3 regions of the Brenneria sp. L4-2C genome follow, and region 1 is predicted to be linked to each of the others. Evidence: predicted binding sites of a transcription regulator. Region 1 holds the regulator's gene; each other region holds the start of a gene.

Region 1 (5,664 bases):
GGAGAACAACTGCTCGGTGAGCTGCTGGACGCTGGCGGTATCGTTATTGGCCAGCGATTGCATCAGCCGATCGTGGATAAACAGTTTTTCCCAGAAACGCCGGCGGGTATCCGATTTTCTGAAGCGGTTTTGCACGCGTTGACGCAGTTTCCCGGCAAAGGCGGCCAACTGACCCAGATGCAGCGGCAGGAGGCTTTCCAGTTTTTCACGCAATATCCGCGCCAGTACCGGCGCGCTTCCTCCGGACGATACGGCGACCATCAGGGGAGAACGGTCAATAATGGAAGGCATAATGAAGCTGGCGCTCTGAACGTCATCCACGCTGTTGCAGAAAATCTGTTGCTGACTGGCGTAGTCGTAAACTTGTTGATTGGTTTCACGATCGTCAGTGGCGGCAATCACCAGCCATGTGCCGGTTAACAGTTTGGGATCAAAGGAACCCTGCGCCAGCGTCACCCGCTTTTGGTCCTGCCAGCGGATAAATTTCTCGTTGAAACTGATGGCGTTCACCGTAAGAATGGCGCCGGCATCCAATAATAACCTGGCTTTACGTTCGGCCACTTCTCCACCGCCCACCAATAAACAAGGCTTATCGCGTAACTGACAGAATATTGGCAGGAAATCCATGTGGTGCCTCTTGGTAAATTTAGGTTGATAAAACCGCCTGCCGTCGGGACGGAATACGGAGGAGCGATGTCGATGGTGATAGTTTATCCGCCGTCAGCGATGGATAAGGTTTCAGTGACACACTGCCGTTGTTAACCTGGATGTCCTCATCTGCGGCGGGTGGGGACTCATTTTGCAGGCCGCGACCATCATATAGGCGAAATTGCTGTTTTTTCAATGGGCTGGTGACCAATAATTCACTGGACGTTGGTATCGGTATCCCAGCATGGCCGCGGATTGAACCGAAAGGCGTTCTATTATTCGAAATACCTGTTCAGGCGACATCACCGGCAGACATGCCGCTTCTTTCTCATGCGATAAGGTCGGCATAACGCCGCACGGTATTTAACAATGGGTTACGGTATGCCGGCCATACGTAAAAAAAAGTAAATGGGTGGCGCTAAGGAGTGCGGATACATACAATCACTACGCTTTCTGTAGTCGATTTCTTCAAAAAGGAATTCTCATGCTCAAACGTACTCTGGTTGCGGCGGCAGCCTTTATATCACTCACTGCTTTTTCTCCAGCGTTTGCTGCTTCCGGCACCACGCATGTTTTACTGACCACATCGGCAGGAAATATTGAACTGGCGTTGGATAATCAAAAAGCACCGGTTTCGGTGAAGAATTTTGTCGAGTACGTTAATAGCGGTTTTTATAACGGGACGACGTTTCATCGGGTTATCCCCGGCTTCATGATTCAAGGGGGCGGTTTCACCAGCGATATGAAGCAGAAAGCGACCAACGCTGCGATCGTTAACGAAGCGGATAATGGGTTACGCAATCTGCGCGGCACTATTTCGATGGCGCGTACGGCGGAAAAAGACAGCGCCACCAGTCAATTCTTTATCAACGTGGCAGACAATGCGTTTCTCGATCACGGTCAGCGCGATTTCGGCTATGCGGTGTTCGGCAAGGTAGTCAAAGGCATGGAGGTGGCGGATAAAATTGCCCAGGTGCAGACTGAAAACGTCGGCCCGTATCAAAATGTGCCCGCCAAACCGATTGTAATCCAGTCAGCGAAAGTCCTGCCCTGATTGGATTCCCGAACCAGCCTCCCTTCTCATATTGAGCGGATTTGATAAATTCGCTCAATTGAATTGGGATTGTTTATTTTTGAATAATAATATTATCGTTGATAAATATATCGGATAAAAAAAAGCGTGAGATTTTCTCACGCTTTTTTGTCGTCGGGTAATTATTGTGGTTTAGCGAGTGCCGTAAACCACAATGGTTTTACCATGTGCGGAGATCAAATTTTGGTCTTCTAACATTTTAAGTATCCGCCCTACGGTCTCGCGTGAACAGCCGACAATCTGGCCGATTTCCTGACGCGTGATTTTTATTTGCATGCCGTCCGGGTGGGTCATGGCATCCGGTTGTTTCGCCAGGTTCAACAAGGTCTGAGCAATACGCCCCGTTACGTCGAGGAAAGCCAAATTGCCGACTTTTTCTGAAGTCACTTGCAGTCTGCTGGCCATCTGAGCCGACAGGCGCATCAGGATATCGGGGTTAACCTGGATCAGTTGTCGGAATTTTTTATAAGAAATTTCAGCAACTTCACACGCTGTTTTCGCCCGCACCCAGGCGCTGCGCTCCTGACCTTCCTCAAACAGGCCGAGTTCGCCGATAAAATCGCCCTGATTCAGATAAGAAAGAATCATTTCCTTGCCTTCTTCATCTTTGATCAGCACGGCGACGGAGCCTTTCACGATGTAGTAAAGCGTCTCTGCTTTTTCACCTTGGTGAATAAGCGTACTCTTCGATGGGTACTTGTGGATATGGCAATGAGAAAGGAACCATTCAAGAGTCGGGTCTGTTTGCGGTTTGCCGAGAACCATTCGATATCATCCTCTGTTGTCAGTCACTGCGCAATTCACAGGGCTCAGAGTTCCCTGTACGGCGTATTTACTGTTAAAAGTTCAAATTCAGTGTAGGCAGAACGACGTCAGGGAATATACTGGAGCCTTTATTTGGCGACGTCATCATCTCCCCGGCATCTGAGTTTGTCCAGAATAAGGCAGATACTGTTCTTGTTTTTAACACAGCTTGAAGGACGTGTCTTGTGTTGTCTCACTTCAGCATGATAAAGCTCTGGTTATCAGATGATTTTGTACAGTAACGATATAAATTTTCAAAAATTTTTTAGCGGAGGGTACCATGCAGGCTCGAGTGAAGTGGGTTGAAGGCTTAACATTCCTTGGCGAATCATCTTCCGGACATCAGATTTTAATGGATGGAAATTCGGGGGATAAAGCGCCAAGTCCAATGGAAATGGTATTGATGTCGGTGGGCGGATGCAGCGCGATTGATGTGGTGTCCATATTGCAAAAAGGGCGCAACGATGTTGCCGACTGCGAGGTTAAACTCACGTCGCAGCGGAAAGCGGAGGCGCCGCGTCTGTTTACCCATATCAACCTGCATTTTATCGTCTCCGGCAAAGGGTTGACCGAGAAAGCCGTAGAACGCGCGGTCGCGCTGTCTGCGGAGCGCTATTGCTCCGTGGCGCTGATGCTGGCTAAAGCGGTAGAGGTGACCCACAGCCATGAGGTCCGGGAATTGGCATAACCGCGTTGAACCGGAGCAGGCACGGTAGCGACCTGGTTTCTGCCGCCGTGCTTTTTTTCGAGCGACTATTCGATTTTCTTCCCTTCCAGCAAACGCTGAACCAATGGCGCCATAATTAATTCCATCGCCAGACCCATCTTCCCGCCCGGCACGACCAGCGTGTTGATATGGGAAATAAACGATCCCTGCAACATCGCCAGCAGATAGGGATAATCAATATTGTCCAGCCCCTGAAAATGGATCACCACAAAGCTCTCGTCCAGCGAAGGGATGGATTTGGCCGCGAAGGGGTTGGAGGTGTCCACGGTGGGAACCCGCTGGAAGTTGATATGGGTTCGTGAAAACTGCGGCGTAATGTAAGAGATGTAATCATCCATCGAACGGACGACCGAATCCATGACCGCTTCGCGCGAGTGGCCGCGTTCATTCACATCACGGATCAGTTTTTGAATCCATTCCAGGTTGACGATAGGCACCACGCCGACCAGTAAGTCGACATGCTGCGCCACGTTGTGCTGGTCGGTCACCACGCCGCCGTGCAGTCCTTCATAAAACAGCACGTCGGTCGGTTCGGGCATGGGTTCCCACGGCGTGAATGTACCGGGTACCTGATTGTAGGGAATGGCTTCATCATAGGTATGAAGATATTTACGCGTTTTCCCTCGTCCGTGCCGACCATATTCGATGAAGGATTGCTCCAGCAGGCTGAAATCATTGGCCTCCGGGCCGAAATAGCTGATATGACGGCCAAGATCTCGCGCCTTGCGAATTTCCATATCCATTTCCGGCCGGGTATAACGGTGAAAGCTATCGCCTTCAAGCTGGGCGGGGCGCATGTTCAGTTGATGAAAGATCTTGTGAAAGGCCAGACTGGTTGTTGTGGTTCCCGCGCCGCTGGAGCCGGTCACGGCAATAATCGGATGCTTATGCGACATAAGACGATTTACTCCGTCATGGTGGCGAATACGCCATCAAAAAAGAAAAGGTATCAGACGGGGCCGACCTCCGCGACGAACTCCGCCGGGATCTGTCGCTCTGCCGCCCGGCGGTTCATCTCGGTCTGGCTGCGATAGGGAATGTCGTCAACCTCAGGCTGTTTTCATCGTTGTTAGCATGGTCCGTAATACAGATACATCTTCTTTTAGTGCTTTGCCAGCGCTTAGTGAGGGGGATGCCCGCCCGCATTAAACTGACGGCGCGGCATGATGTTAATTGTTTCATGCAACTCAGACCATACCAGCACGACCTCGCCTGATTCCAACTGCCGGCGCACATCAGCGACTTTCTGTTGCAGCGTCCGTTCTTGCTCGCCGTAATCCGTTCCTTCCCGGAGAACGAAAGATTCGATGAGATTTTCCAGTGTTTCGGGTTCGAGTTGTTGCCAGGGAATAATCACGATTGTTTGTCCAGAAATTGAGTAAGCCAGGCTGGAATGCGCTTCTCAAGCCGGGCGGAAAGCGTCATACGTAATATGAATAAAAATATTGGTATCCGAACTTGTGCGATTAATATCACACTGTTAGCTTCAATGCTGCCGCTTAACAATGCATTCGTGACCAACTATACCGCAAAAACGCTTCAGGGTGAGGGGCACCCGTTACATGGAACTGAGCTTGTTTCTGTCGATGTTAGGTTTTCTCTGGGTTGCCGCCATTACGCCAGGCCCGAACAATATGTTGCTGACCACGTCCGGCGCCAATTTTGGTTTTTTCCGCTCTTTGTGGTTGATGATTGGCATCATGTTTGGCATGCAGAGCATTTTATTGCTGGTGGCATTTGGCGTAGGCAGCCTGATCCTCATCTATCCCTCTTTGCATTTCATGCTGAAAGTGCTTGGCAGCTTGTATCTGCTTTGGCTGGCGTGGAAAGTCGCCACCGCCGCCTACGAAAAGCTGGAAACCCTGGACGCGCCGCCGCGGCCGATTCGGTTTTATCAAGGGTGGCTGCTGCAATTCCTCAATCCCAAAGCCTGGCTGATGGCGTTGGGGGCGGTAGCCAGCTTTAGCCTGCCGGGGAGGGAATATCATCACTCGGTGGCGGCGATAAGTCTTGGCATCGTACTGGTGAATCTGGTCGCCGGCGCGATATGGCTCGGATTCGGCACTCTGATCGGCCGTTTGTTGCGCAGTAAAAAAGCCTGGATTATCTTCAACGTCTCGATGGGATTGCTGACGGCCGCCTGTGTCTTGCTGATTTGGCATTAGTCATTCGGCGCGGACCGATAATCTGCCTATCGGTCCGCGCCAGAGAAAGGCTAAGACGAGAGCTGCTGATTCATTTGCTCTAGCTGTTCCTGCGCCTCAAGCCACGCCATTTCAGTTTCTTCCAAATCCGTTTTCGCCTTTATCTGCTGCTGTAGGCAGTCCGTGAGTTCGGCTTTACGGCTGATATCGTAAAGCCCGGTATCCGCCAGCCTGGCCTCAACGGCTTC
Region 2 (5,664 bases), on a different contig from region 1:
TGAACTGAGTCTGGTCGACGATCCATTCGCTGAAGGTTTCCACCGTAACGGCCAGGATATCGCCGCCGCCGGCTTCGGCAGGCGGGACGATACGGTCGACGGCGGAATCGACGAATCCCACATGTTCCTCAACCCACTGCCGCTGGTCGGCCGGCAACAGCTTCAGCACATGCTGTTTAAGCTGGCTGGTGCCGCGCACCATATTCTCGCAGGCGATAATGTTCAACGGACGCTCGTTGCCGTCGGCGCGACGTTTCACCAGCCCCTGCGCGATGGTTCCGGCGATCTTTTCCAGAATTTGCGGCCCGACGGCCGTGGTGACCAGATCGGCCTCGGCGATCAGCGCCACCGCGTCCTGACTGCCGCTGTGAACGGCGCTGACATTGCTGACGGCATCGAGCCGCGTTTGTTCGCCCACGATGCGTACCTGATAGCTATTACGGCTATTCAACGCATCCAACAGCGGCTGATTAACATCCGCAAAGGTCAGTTCGGTATCGGCGTCAGCCAACAGTTTACCGATGAACCCGCGACCGATATTACCAGCACCAAAATGTAATGCTTTCATCATGCTTTACCCTTTTAAAACAACATTCTGATAAGAGGCCGCCCGCAGGCGGCGTCACCGTTTCAGGCGCTCTTTTTGCCCGACAGCAGGTCGAGCACATCCTGTACGTTCTGGGTATGCGTCAGACGCTCAATCACGGATTCGTCGTCCAGCGCATTGGTCAGGCTGGTAATCACCTGAATGTGTTCGTTATTCCGGGCGGCAATACCGATAACCAGGCGCGCGACGTCATCGTCGCTCTCGCCGAAGCGCACGCCGTCGGGGTACTGACAGAAGACCACGCCGGTTTTCAGCACCTGGTCTTTGGCTTCGATCGTCCCGTGCGGCACCGCGATGGATTCGCCCAGATAGGTTGACGTCAGTTCTTCACGCTCCAACATCGCATCGACGTAGGCCGGCTCCACGTAACCGCCTTTCACCAGTTGCTCACCGGCAAAACGGATAGCCTGTTCTTTGCTTGCGGCCTGTTGGTTGAGGAAGACATTGGCGGCGCCAAGCTGGAACAGCGTGGCCCCTTCACCGACGACATCCGGTTTGGCGGCCGCGGTTGCCGGCGCCGGAGAAGCGCTGCCCTGCGCGGCGACCAGACGGGCGACCAGATCGCCATACAGTTGGCTATCGAGGAAGTTGGTCAGCGAGATGTGCTGAGCCTGCGGCGCATGGCGCAATGCGCGTTCGGTAAGATCGCGGTGGGTAATGACCAGATCGACATCCGGCGGCAGGTTATTGATGGCGCTGTTGGTGACGGAGACATTCGCCAGCCCGGCATCCTGCACTTTTTTGCGCAGCACGCCGGCGCCCATAGCGCTGGAGCCCATGCCGGCGTCGCAGGCAACGATGATTTTACGCACGGTGCTTAAATCGCCGCTGACGCCGGTACTGACGCTATCCGCGCCTTTGGTCGACGATTTCAACGCCTGCACGCGCCGAGTCGCTTCGTCGAGGTCTTCTTCAGGTTTGTTTTTCGTGCTTTTCAGCAGAACCACGGCAACTACGAAAGAGACGGCGAATGCCGCCACAATGGCCGTCAGGTTGGCGAAATAAGCGCCTTTCGGCGTCATGGCGAGCACAGCCAGAATAGAGCCCGGAGACGCCGGAGAAATCAGGCCGCCGCCCAGCAGGCTCAGCGTGAATACGCCGGTCATGCCGCCGAGGATAACGGCGATGATCAGGCGCGGATTCATCAGCACGTAGGGGAAGTAGATTTCGTGGATACCGCCAAAAAAGTGGATGATGGCCGCGCCCGGAGCGGACTCTTTGGCGTTGCCGCGGCCAAAAAGCATATACGCGACCAGTACGCCCAGACCGGGGCCAGGGTTGGTTTCAATCAGGAAGAAGATGGATTTGCCGGTTTCCGTCGCCTGCTGAATGCCCAGCGGCGAGAAGATACCGTGGTTGATGGCGTTGTTCAGGAACAGAATTTTTGCCGGTTCGACGAAGATAGAGGTCAACGGCAACAGGCTGTTGCGCACCATCACGTTAACGCCGGCGGCCAGCGCCTGCGAGAACACCTCGACCAGCGGACCGATAGCCAGAAACGACAGGATCGCCAGCAGCATACCGATGATGCCGGCAGAGAAGTTGTTGACCAGCATTTCAAAACCGCTTTTGATTTTGCCGTCAACCAGCGTGTCGAAGCGCTTAATCGCCCACCCTCCCAACGGACCGGCAATCATCGCTCCCATGAACATCGGGATATCGGTCCCGGCGATCACCCCGATGGTGGTGATGGCGCCGACCACGCCGCCGCGTTCGCCAAACACCAGACGGCCGCCGGTATAACCAATCAGCAACGGCAGCAGATAGGTGATCATGGGGCCGACCAGTTTCGCCAGCGTTTCGTTGGGAAGCCAACCGGTAGGAATAAACAGCGCGGTAATAATACCCCAGGCGATAAATGCGCCGATGTTGGGCATCACCATGTTGCTAAGAAAGCGACCAAAGTTCTGAACCTTGATCTTGATGTCTGGTGAAAGCATAAAAACACACTCCTGTTGAACGCGCTGACGTTGAGAGCGCGTGGTCATTTTCGTGAGACGGAGTGAGTAATTTCCGTCCGATCCCCGTATGCAGATCGGACTCTAGCATTCTGTTTTCACTTAGCAATCGAAGGGAAATTTGTGACAAATATCACACATTTGAAAAACATGTGAGTCACAAATTAGTGATGGAGTTCACAAAAGACGGGATTTTGGACAAATATTGCGCATTCACACGTTAGCGGAGATGTGACAAGAATCACAATTCCGCAACATGCTTTTGTATCGCTTATGAGAGATAAATCACAATTTATTTTCGGCTGAACGCCAAATCAGGAGCACGGAACATTCTAACGCTTTACCGCGCCATTCAACGCACTCATCAAACTCTGTTGTTGAACCGCGAGCGCCGCCACCATGCCGTTATATTGAGCAACCTGCTGCGGCGTACGGAATTGCACCGAATCGCCGTTAAAGATCGCCTGATCGCCCTGCGCTTCGAGGTAGTCGCCTACCTGAATCAGACTTTGTACAAACGAGATGGCGCCGGGAATGATTGGCAGTAAGACATTGGTCGGCTGCGTAACGACCTGCGCGTACAGTCGATGATAGATAACCTGTAGCTCTTCCGGCTGTTTGAGCTGGCGCAGCGCATTGTCTGCCTGCGACTTGGCCGTCTGAATCTGCTGTCCCAGCAGGTTTACCGCGGCGGCGGACTGGCGAAGATTATCGCGCTGCAACAGATAATCCTGCGGTACGCGAATACGGGAAACCTGATCCAGCATCGGCGTCAGGCTGCCCGCCACCGCTTGATCGAACTGCTGGGAAAAAGTGGTTAAAATAGCGTAATCGTTAACAAAAGGTCCGAATTGGGTCTTTTGCTCTTCCGTCAATACAGGTAATTTCCCATCCTGCGGCAAATGAATATTTTGCAGAAAACCGACGAACGCTTTGCGCTGGTCGGCCTCGGAATCGCCGCAGGCGGCCAGTTGCAGCGCCATAAAAAACATCAGAACCGGCAACAGCCAGCGTGAGTGAGATTCCATCAACCCTTTCATTCCATCCCCTTGTTTTGCATGCTTGCCAGGCGTCGCGATCTTCACAGAGAGAACCCGCCGCAAGCCTATTTCAGATAACCGTAAGCATAGTCGAATCAGTCGGTTCATGCCGCAGGGCGAAAAGCGGTGAACACCCCGCTACGCTTGCCGCGCGGGCGCGTCAAAATAATAGCGGACGGGAGCGTCAGGGGAATGGGTGCTTCAAAAATGAGCAATTCACCTATATTGGTGCAACGGGAACGCGGGTTTTATTTCGGCATATTAAGAAGGCAATAGATTTAGACCTTAATTAAGCGTGGGTTTGAATCAATATCCCGTCGTTTCTTGTTTCACAGATTAAAATTCTGCCAGATTTCGATATTTTCATGGCTTGATTTTTGCTGATCTTTTTTACCCTCTTTTTCAGGTAAGGACAGATTATGGAACTCACTTCTTATTCCAGTCAGCAGAATGGTTTCCGTTGCGCCTCGCATATTCAAGAGCTGGCCCAGCATAGTCAACTCCTTACTGACTGGTCATTACGCTACGACCAGATTTCTCAGGGCCGATTCGAAGGCGAGATTAAAGAAGCCTGGCTGGATGGCGTGCAATTTTACGAAGAGCGGCTGTCGCAATCGGTGTTTCAAAGCGGTGAAGGCCGCGCGGATACGCTCTGTTTAGGGGTATTCAACGCCCTGTCGGGCGATACGCGCTGGATGGGAAAAAATCTGACGCTGCAGGATGTGACCTGGTCTTACAAGCGCGGCGAATTGATGCTGCAAACGCCTGAATACTCGTCATTGCAGGTATTAAGCATCCCGCTTTCCCTGATCCCCGATATGATCGATGAATTACCGCACGCCGTTTACGCCGTCAGGAACGATGCGTTGGCGTCTCGCATCAGGCAACAGATAACGGCAGTGCTCCACAGCATGATAGAGCATCCGCTACAGATGGCGGAAAAGCAGGCCAGACTTCAGTTCAAGAGCGACATCAGAGGCTTGGCGTTCGCCTTTTTCGATGTAATCGGCAAGCATCCCCCGGCGGTAAAACATTCGCGCCAGAAAGCGCAGCGCGTTGTGGCTAAAGCGCAGGAAGCGCTGATAGCCAACCGGGACCGGCCGCTGACCATGGATGAGCTATGCCTTATCACGCACACTTCCCGCCGCACGTTACAGAACTGTTTTGAGACGGTGACCGGGCAAAGTCCGGCCGTTTTTCTCAAAAACATGCGGCTGAACGGCGTGAAAAGGATGCTGGTTATGGGTAATGAAGCCTCGAATATCAGCGAGATCGCTTCAAAATGGGGGTTTTGGCACCTGTCTCAATTTACCGTCGACTATAAACGTTTGTTCGGCGAACTGCCGTCGCAGACCCTTAAAGCCATTCGCTGCCCCGGCTGAAATGTTTGCCAGATTTCGATAACGGCAACGTCCCACAGCTTCATAGACTGGCCATGATCCATCAGCAAGGGGACGGGAACATGGCAAAGCACAATTTTCCGCAAGAAAATCGATATCCGCAAAAAAATCAGCTTCAGAAAGGCAGTCTCGGACTGTGGTCGATCATCTTTTTCGTCATTGCGGCCGCCTCGCCGTTAACCGGGGTTATCGGGGGATTGCCCGTCGCGTTTATGGCGGGAAACGGCGCCGGCGTACCGGGCGTATACGTTCTGGCAGGGATATTGCTGATCGTTTTCAGCTTCGGATTCATCGCCATGAGCCGCTACGTGGTCAATGCCGGCGCGTTTTACGCGTATATCGCCCAGGGACTGGGTACCCGCTGCGGCATCGCCGGATTAAGCATCGCCCTGCTGGCCTATACGGCGATACAGCTTGCCGTCACGGCCATGTTCGGCTTCTTTTTCTCGCAGTTCCTTCACGTTCAAACCGGGGTGGCTATTCCCTGGTGGCTGTTCTCGCTGGCCATGCAGATTCTGGTGGTGGCGCTCGGCATCGCCAAGGTCGAGCTGGGCGGTAAAGTGCTTGGGGTCTTGATGCTGCTGGAAGTCGGTATTGTGCTGCTGACGGATGTCGCTATCTTCACGCGGCCGATCGCCTTCGAGTTAAGTTCATTCAGC
Region 3 (5,664 bases), on a different contig from region 1:
ATCATCCGTTCCATTCCGTTTGTCATTCTGCTGGTGCTGTTATTGCCGCTGACGCAGATCCTGCTGGGCAGCACCATCGGGCCGGTGGCGGCCGCGGTACCGATGTCGGTCGCGGCGATCGCTTTTTACGCCCGTTTGGTCGATAGCGCGCTGCGCGAGGTCGAGCCGGGGATTATCGAAGCGGCGGAAGCCTTTGGCGCCAGCCCGATGCGTATCATCTGTACCGTATTGCTGCCGGAGGCCAAAGCCGGTTTATTACGCGGACTGACGATTACGCTGGTCAGCCTTATCGGCTACTCGGCCATGGCCGGGATTGTCGGCGGCGGCGGCGTCGGCGATCTGGCGATCCGCTTTGGTTATTATCGCTATGAAACCGAAGTGATGATTATCACCGTGATCGCGTTGGTCATCCTGGTGCAGATTGTGCAAACGCTGGGCGACTGGCTGTCGAAACAGGCGGACAAACGCGAACGCCGCTGATTGTCTGTCTTGTATTAATCTGATGCGGCACCCTATCCGGTGCCGCATGGCGTTATCCCGACCAGCGCTGTCGGCGCCATTGCCGATTGTCTGATTTTTTTCCCGCCGGCGCGTCTTTTTTAGACCTTTTCATTTCTTTGATTATCTTTACAAAGTGAATTGTTTCCTTGAGGGAGATGACGGGCTACCTTGGCTGTGTCTAAAGTTTTCAAAACATATTGAAAGTTAAATCTTTTAAATGAATTGTGGATATCCGGCGATCTCATGAAGAAAACGTTTCTCTTTGCCCATCTCAAATCTTACACACTAAGCGCGGTATTGCTGACGGGATTGATGCCGTTGGCGCATGCCGAACAGATCCCAACCGTCCCGCAGATTGAAGCGAGGGCATTTATCCTATTGGATTATCACAGCGGAAAAGTGCTGGCCGAATCTAACGCGGATGAACGTCTTGACCCGGCGAGCCTGACAAAAATGATGGCGAGTTATGCCATCGGACAGGCGATAAAAGCCGGGAAAATACGCACGACGGATGAGGTCACCGTCGGGAAAGACGCCTGGGCGACCGGCAATCCGGTGCTGCGCGGATCGTCGCTGATGTTTCTGAAGCCCGGCGATCGCGTTCCGGTTTCGGAATTGAATAAAGGCATCGTCATTCAATCGGGCAATGATGCCAGTATTGCGCTGGCGGATTATGTGGCCGGCAGTCAGGATGCGTTCGTCAGCCTGATGAACAACTATGTTAAAACGCTGGGATTGACCAATACCCATTTTCTTACCGTTCATGGACTGGATGCGGCGGGACAGTACAGCACCGCGCGCGATATGGCGTTACTGGGTCAGGCGCTGATTCGCGACGTGCCGGACGAGTATGCGCTGCATAAAGAAAAAGAGTTTACCTTCAACAACATTCGCCAGCCTAATCGAAACCGCCTGCTGTGGAGCTCCAATCTCAATGTGGACGGCATCAAAACCGGTCATACCAGCGGCGCCGGACATAATCTGGTGGCATCAGCCACCGAAGGCCCAATGCGCTTAATCTCCGTGGTGCTGGGCGCGCCGACGGATGCGACCCGTTTCCGCGAGAGTGAGAAACTGCTTACCTGGGGATTTCGCTTTTATGAAACCATCACGCCGATCAAGACGGGCGCGCCTTTTACCACGCAGCGCGTCTGGTACGGCACGCAGAAAGAGGCCCGGCTTGGTGTGGCGCAGGATGCCGCATTGACGATCCCAAAAGGGCAGATGAAAAATTTGAAAGCCAGCTTTACGCTGCTTCAGCCGCAGTTGTCGGCGCCTTTGGCGAAGAATCAGGTCGTCGGCGCCATTGATTTTCAGCTTGACGGCAAGAGCATCGGGCAGCATCAACTGGTGGCGCTGGACGAGATCCCGGAAGCGGGATTCTTCAGCCGATTGTGGGATTCGGTAATGCTGAAGTTTCAGCAGTGGTTTGGCGGTCTGTTCGGTTAATGGTCGATGTTCATCAACCGAATGCCATGATCGTTGCAGTAGCGAAGATAGCCGGCCGCCGGTTGGCGATCGGTTATCAGCGTATCGAACAGCGTCAGCGGGCCGATACAGGCGGGTTTAACCAGATCGAACTTGCTGCTATCGGCAACCAGAATGGCGCGCTGCGACATCGCCAGCGCCCGGTGTTTCATACTCAGTTCCGCGAAATTAAAGCAGGTGGCGCCGGCGGCGAGATCGATTCCCGCCGCTGAAATAAACGCTTTATTCGGGCAGACGTTATCAAGCTCGTTGCGCTGGCCGAGCGGCGTGAAAATGGCGTTGTCCGGGTGAAACTGACCGCCGCAGAGGATCGCTTGGCAGGCGTGCTTTCCCTGTAACGCCAGAAAGGTGTTCAGGGAATAACAAATACCGGTAAACGGCAGGTCTTCGGCAATGGCGTCGATAATAAAAGGCGTGGTGGTGCCGCAATCGAAAAATACCGTATCGTTCGCAGCAATCAGACGCGCGGCGACGGCGCCGGCGCTGCGTTTTTCCGCCACATGTTTGTTTTGTTGATCGGAAACAAAATAATTGGTGGCGTTGTTATTCTTCAAATCGCTGACCACATAGCCGCCGAGCAATACCACGGCCGCTGGCTCGGCGCTCAGATCGCGGCGAACGGTCATCTCGGACACGCCCAGTAACTGGGCGGCGTCCTTAAGGTGCAGTTTGTCGGTTGATTTCAAGGCCTGGGCAAGTTTATTAATCCGTTCTTCGCGCCGCGTTTCCATGTGATGTCCTGATAATGGGTCTGCCTAATCGAATAATTCCATACGCACCATGATGATTGATATATTCAGCCTGCGCAGGGAGAGGCGTCCCTGAAGATACCTCATCCGCTTGTTCGCATTGTCATCACGTCGGGGGAAAGCAATTTCATCTATGCGGAATGATAATCAGTAGTTTCCTGCCGCGGACGATTTGCCGGAAACGATAGCGACGCCGGAACTGGTGCCGATTCGGGTCGCGCCGGCGAGGATCATGTTTTCCGCCGTCTGACGGTCGCGAACCGCGCCGGAGGCTTTAACGCCAACCGTTGGGCCTACTGTTTCACGCATCAGTTTCACATGCTCGACGCGCGCGCCGCCGGTGCTGAACCCGGTGGATGTTTTGACGAATGCGACATTCAGCTCACGACACATCTCACAAACCAGCACGATTTGTTCATCGCTAAGCAGGCAGGTTTCCAATATTACCTTCAACGGTATAGCGGCGCAAACCTCGCGCACGGCCTGAATGTCGGCCTTAACGGCGCTGACGTCTCCGCTTTTCAACCAGCCGATATTGATCACCATATCTATTTCTCTGGCGCCGGCGTCAATGGCGGCTTTCGCTTCAAAGGCTTTGGCGGATGTCAGGCCGGCGCCCAGCGGAAAGCCAATCACCGAACAAACCCGCACCGGTGTGCCTTTTAACTGACCGACGGCTAAGGGGACATAACCCGAGTTAACGCAAACCGCATAAAAGCGATGCGTTTTCGCTTCCTCACACAGCTTGATGATTTGTTGTTCGGTGGCATCGGCGGCCAGCAGCGTGTGGTCAATATAGGGGGCGTAATCGCGCGTTTCAGTCGTCATGGTTGGCTCCTTTGACTGTTTAATAAATTATGGATGTTATAATTATAACATTTTAACTGCAATATCAATTTTATCTGTTCTTTTTTCCACGTAAATACCTGCCGCTTGCGATCATTGTCACATTAATAACAAACCATGGTTGTTATTGTTATTAACGTAACATTTAATAATTAAAAAAACCATCCGGGGAAGCTGATTATGGATATCGCAGTCATTGGTTCAAATATGGTGGATCTCATCACTTACATTGATGAGATGCCTAAAACAGGCGAAACGCTGGCGGCGCCGGACTTTGAGATAGGCTGCGGCGGGAAGGGGGCGAATCAAGCGGTTGCTGCCGCCAAGCTGGGGGCGTCCGTCATGATGGTCAGCCGGGTCGGCGACGACCTGTTCGCCGGCAACACCATAGAGAACTTACGGCATTTGGGCGTGGACGTTCGCTATGTTACGCCGGTCGCCGGCATCTCTAGCGGGGTGGCGCCGATCTTTGTCGATAAGTCGTCACATAACCGGATTTTGATTATTAAAGGCGCGAATAACCATCTATCGGCCCGGGACATCGACGCGGCCGCTGAATCACTCAGACAGTGCAAACTGTTTATTCTCCAGTTGGAGATCCCGCTGGAAACCGTCTATTACGCCATTGATTTTGCTCGCCGGCATCACATTCAGGTCATTTTGAATCCAGCGCCGGCTGCGCGCGAGCTGGATATCGACTATGCCTGCCAGTGCGATTTCTTTATGCCGAACGAAACCGAACTGGAAATTCTGACCGGTATGCCGGTTGATACCGAAGAGAACATTTTCAGCGCGGGACGCTTGCTGCTGGCCAGGGGATTGAAAAACCTGATTATCACCATGGGTCACCGCGGCTCGGTGTGGATGACGGGGGAACAGATACATCATGTTAAGCCGGTCAGCGTTCACGCCATTGATACCAGCGGCGCCGGGGATGCTTTTATCGGCTGTTTTGCGCATTACTTTGTGAAGGACGGAAACATAAAACGCGCGATGGAATACGCCTCTGCTTTTGCGGCCTATAGCGTTACGGGAAAAGGCACCCAGCGTGCTTATCCGGATGCGGCGCAATTTCGTGATTTTCTTGCCAATCATTCTCTCGCCAACTAACCGGGGAAAACATCATGCGTCAGGATATTATCCAAATGCCAGATGGCTATCTGAATAAGACGCCATTGTTTCAGTTTATTTTGTTGTCGTGCCTGTTCCCGTTATGGGGATGCGCGGCCAGCTTGAACGATATTTTGATTACGCAATTTAAAAGCGTGTTTGAACTGAGCGACTTCGCCAGTGCGCTGGTGCAAAGCGCATTTTACGGCGGCTATTTTTTGATTGCGATCCCGGCATCGGTAGTGATCCGGAAAAGCAGTTACAAGATCGCGATTTTGATCGGCCTGACGCTCTATATCGCCGGCTGTAGTCTGTTTTATCCGGCATCTCACATGGCGACCTATACCATGTTCCTGGCGGCGATTTTCGCCATAGCCATTGGGTTGAGTTTTCTGGAAACGGCCGCCAACACCTACAGCTCAATGATTGGTCATCGTGATTACGCCACGCTGCGCCTGAATATCAGCCAGACATTTTACCCAGTCGGCGCATTGATGGGGATTGTCCTGGGTAAATATCTGGTATTCCAGGAAGGCGATAGCCTGGAAAGTCAGATGGCGAACATGACGCCGGATCAGATCCACACGTTCCGCCTGCAAATGCTGGAATACACGCTGGAACCCTATAAGTATTTGATTTTCGTGTTACTGATAGTTTTCTTTCTATTCCTGCTGACCCGCTATCCAACCTGTAAGGTGCAAAATGAGGGACAGAACAAGCAGACGCTGCCGTCGCTCGGTGAGACGCTGCGTTATCTGGCGGGCAACAACCATTTCAAACGCGGCATTGTGGCGCAGTTTCTCTATGTCGGTATGCAGGTCGCTGTGTGGTCTTTCACCATTCGTCTGGCGTTAACTTTAGGAGCGGCCAACGAGCGTGATGCTTCTAACTTTATGATTTACAGCTTTATCTGCTTCTTTATCGGTAAGTTTGTCGCCAATTTCCTGATGACGCGCTTCAGCGCCGAAAA

The links. The regulator CRP, encoded in region 1, controls carbon source genes, mostly activating them, when cyclic AMP is high. The targets are predictions, from matches to a motif close to ATGTGANNNNNNTCACAT.
Region 2: the regulator CRP is predicted to act here: its motif matches at 2,687-2,704, upstream of ABRZ26_RS15735 (PTS mannitol transporter subunit IICBA).
Region 3: the regulator CRP is predicted to act here: its motif matches at 3,672-3,689, upstream of deoC (deoxyribose-phosphate aldolase).

Annotation. Positions count from the first base shown of each region.
Region 1 is NZ_JBEIAC010000026.1:21,766-27,429, forward strand. Features, by position in the region: gene cysG (siroheme synthase CysG) at 1-627, opposite strand, end outside; gene ppiA (peptidylprolyl isomerase A) at 1,133-1,702, shown strand; gene crp (cAMP-activated global transcriptional regulator CRP) at 1,874-2,506, opposite strand; gene ABRZ26_RS22730 (OsmC family protein) at 2,826-3,233, shown strand; gene ABRZ26_RS22735 (phosphoribulokinase) at 3,299-4,168, opposite strand; gene ABRZ26_RS22740 (YheU family protein) at 4,393-4,629, opposite strand; gene ABRZ26_RS22745 (LysE family translocator) at 4,835-5,437, shown strand; gene ABRZ26_RS22750 (ABC transporter ATP-binding protein) at 5,488-5,664, opposite strand, start outside.
Region 2 is NZ_JBEIAC010000010.1:139,970-145,633, reverse strand. Features, by position in the region: gene ABRZ26_RS15740 (mannitol-1-phosphate 5-dehydrogenase) at 1-568, opposite strand, end outside; gene ABRZ26_RS15735 (PTS mannitol transporter subunit IICBA) at 631-2,547, opposite strand; gene ABRZ26_RS15730 (DUF3053 domain-containing protein) at 2,898-3,593, opposite strand; gene ABRZ26_RS15725 (helix-turn-helix domain-containing protein) at 4,025-4,987, shown strand; gene ABRZ26_RS15720 (APC family permease) at 5,068-5,664, shown strand, end outside.
Region 3 is NZ_JBEIAC010000001.1:712,906-718,569, reverse strand. Features, by position in the region: gene ABRZ26_RS03365 (methionine ABC transporter permease) at 1-480, shown strand, start outside; gene ABRZ26_RS03360 (serine hydrolase) at 745-1,950, shown strand; gene deoR (DNA-binding transcriptional repressor DeoR) at 1,947-2,720, opposite strand; gene deoC (deoxyribose-phosphate aldolase) at 2,886-3,566, opposite strand; gene rbsK (ribokinase) at 3,765-4,694, shown strand; gene fucP (L-fucose:H+ symporter permease) at 4,709-5,664, shown strand, end outside.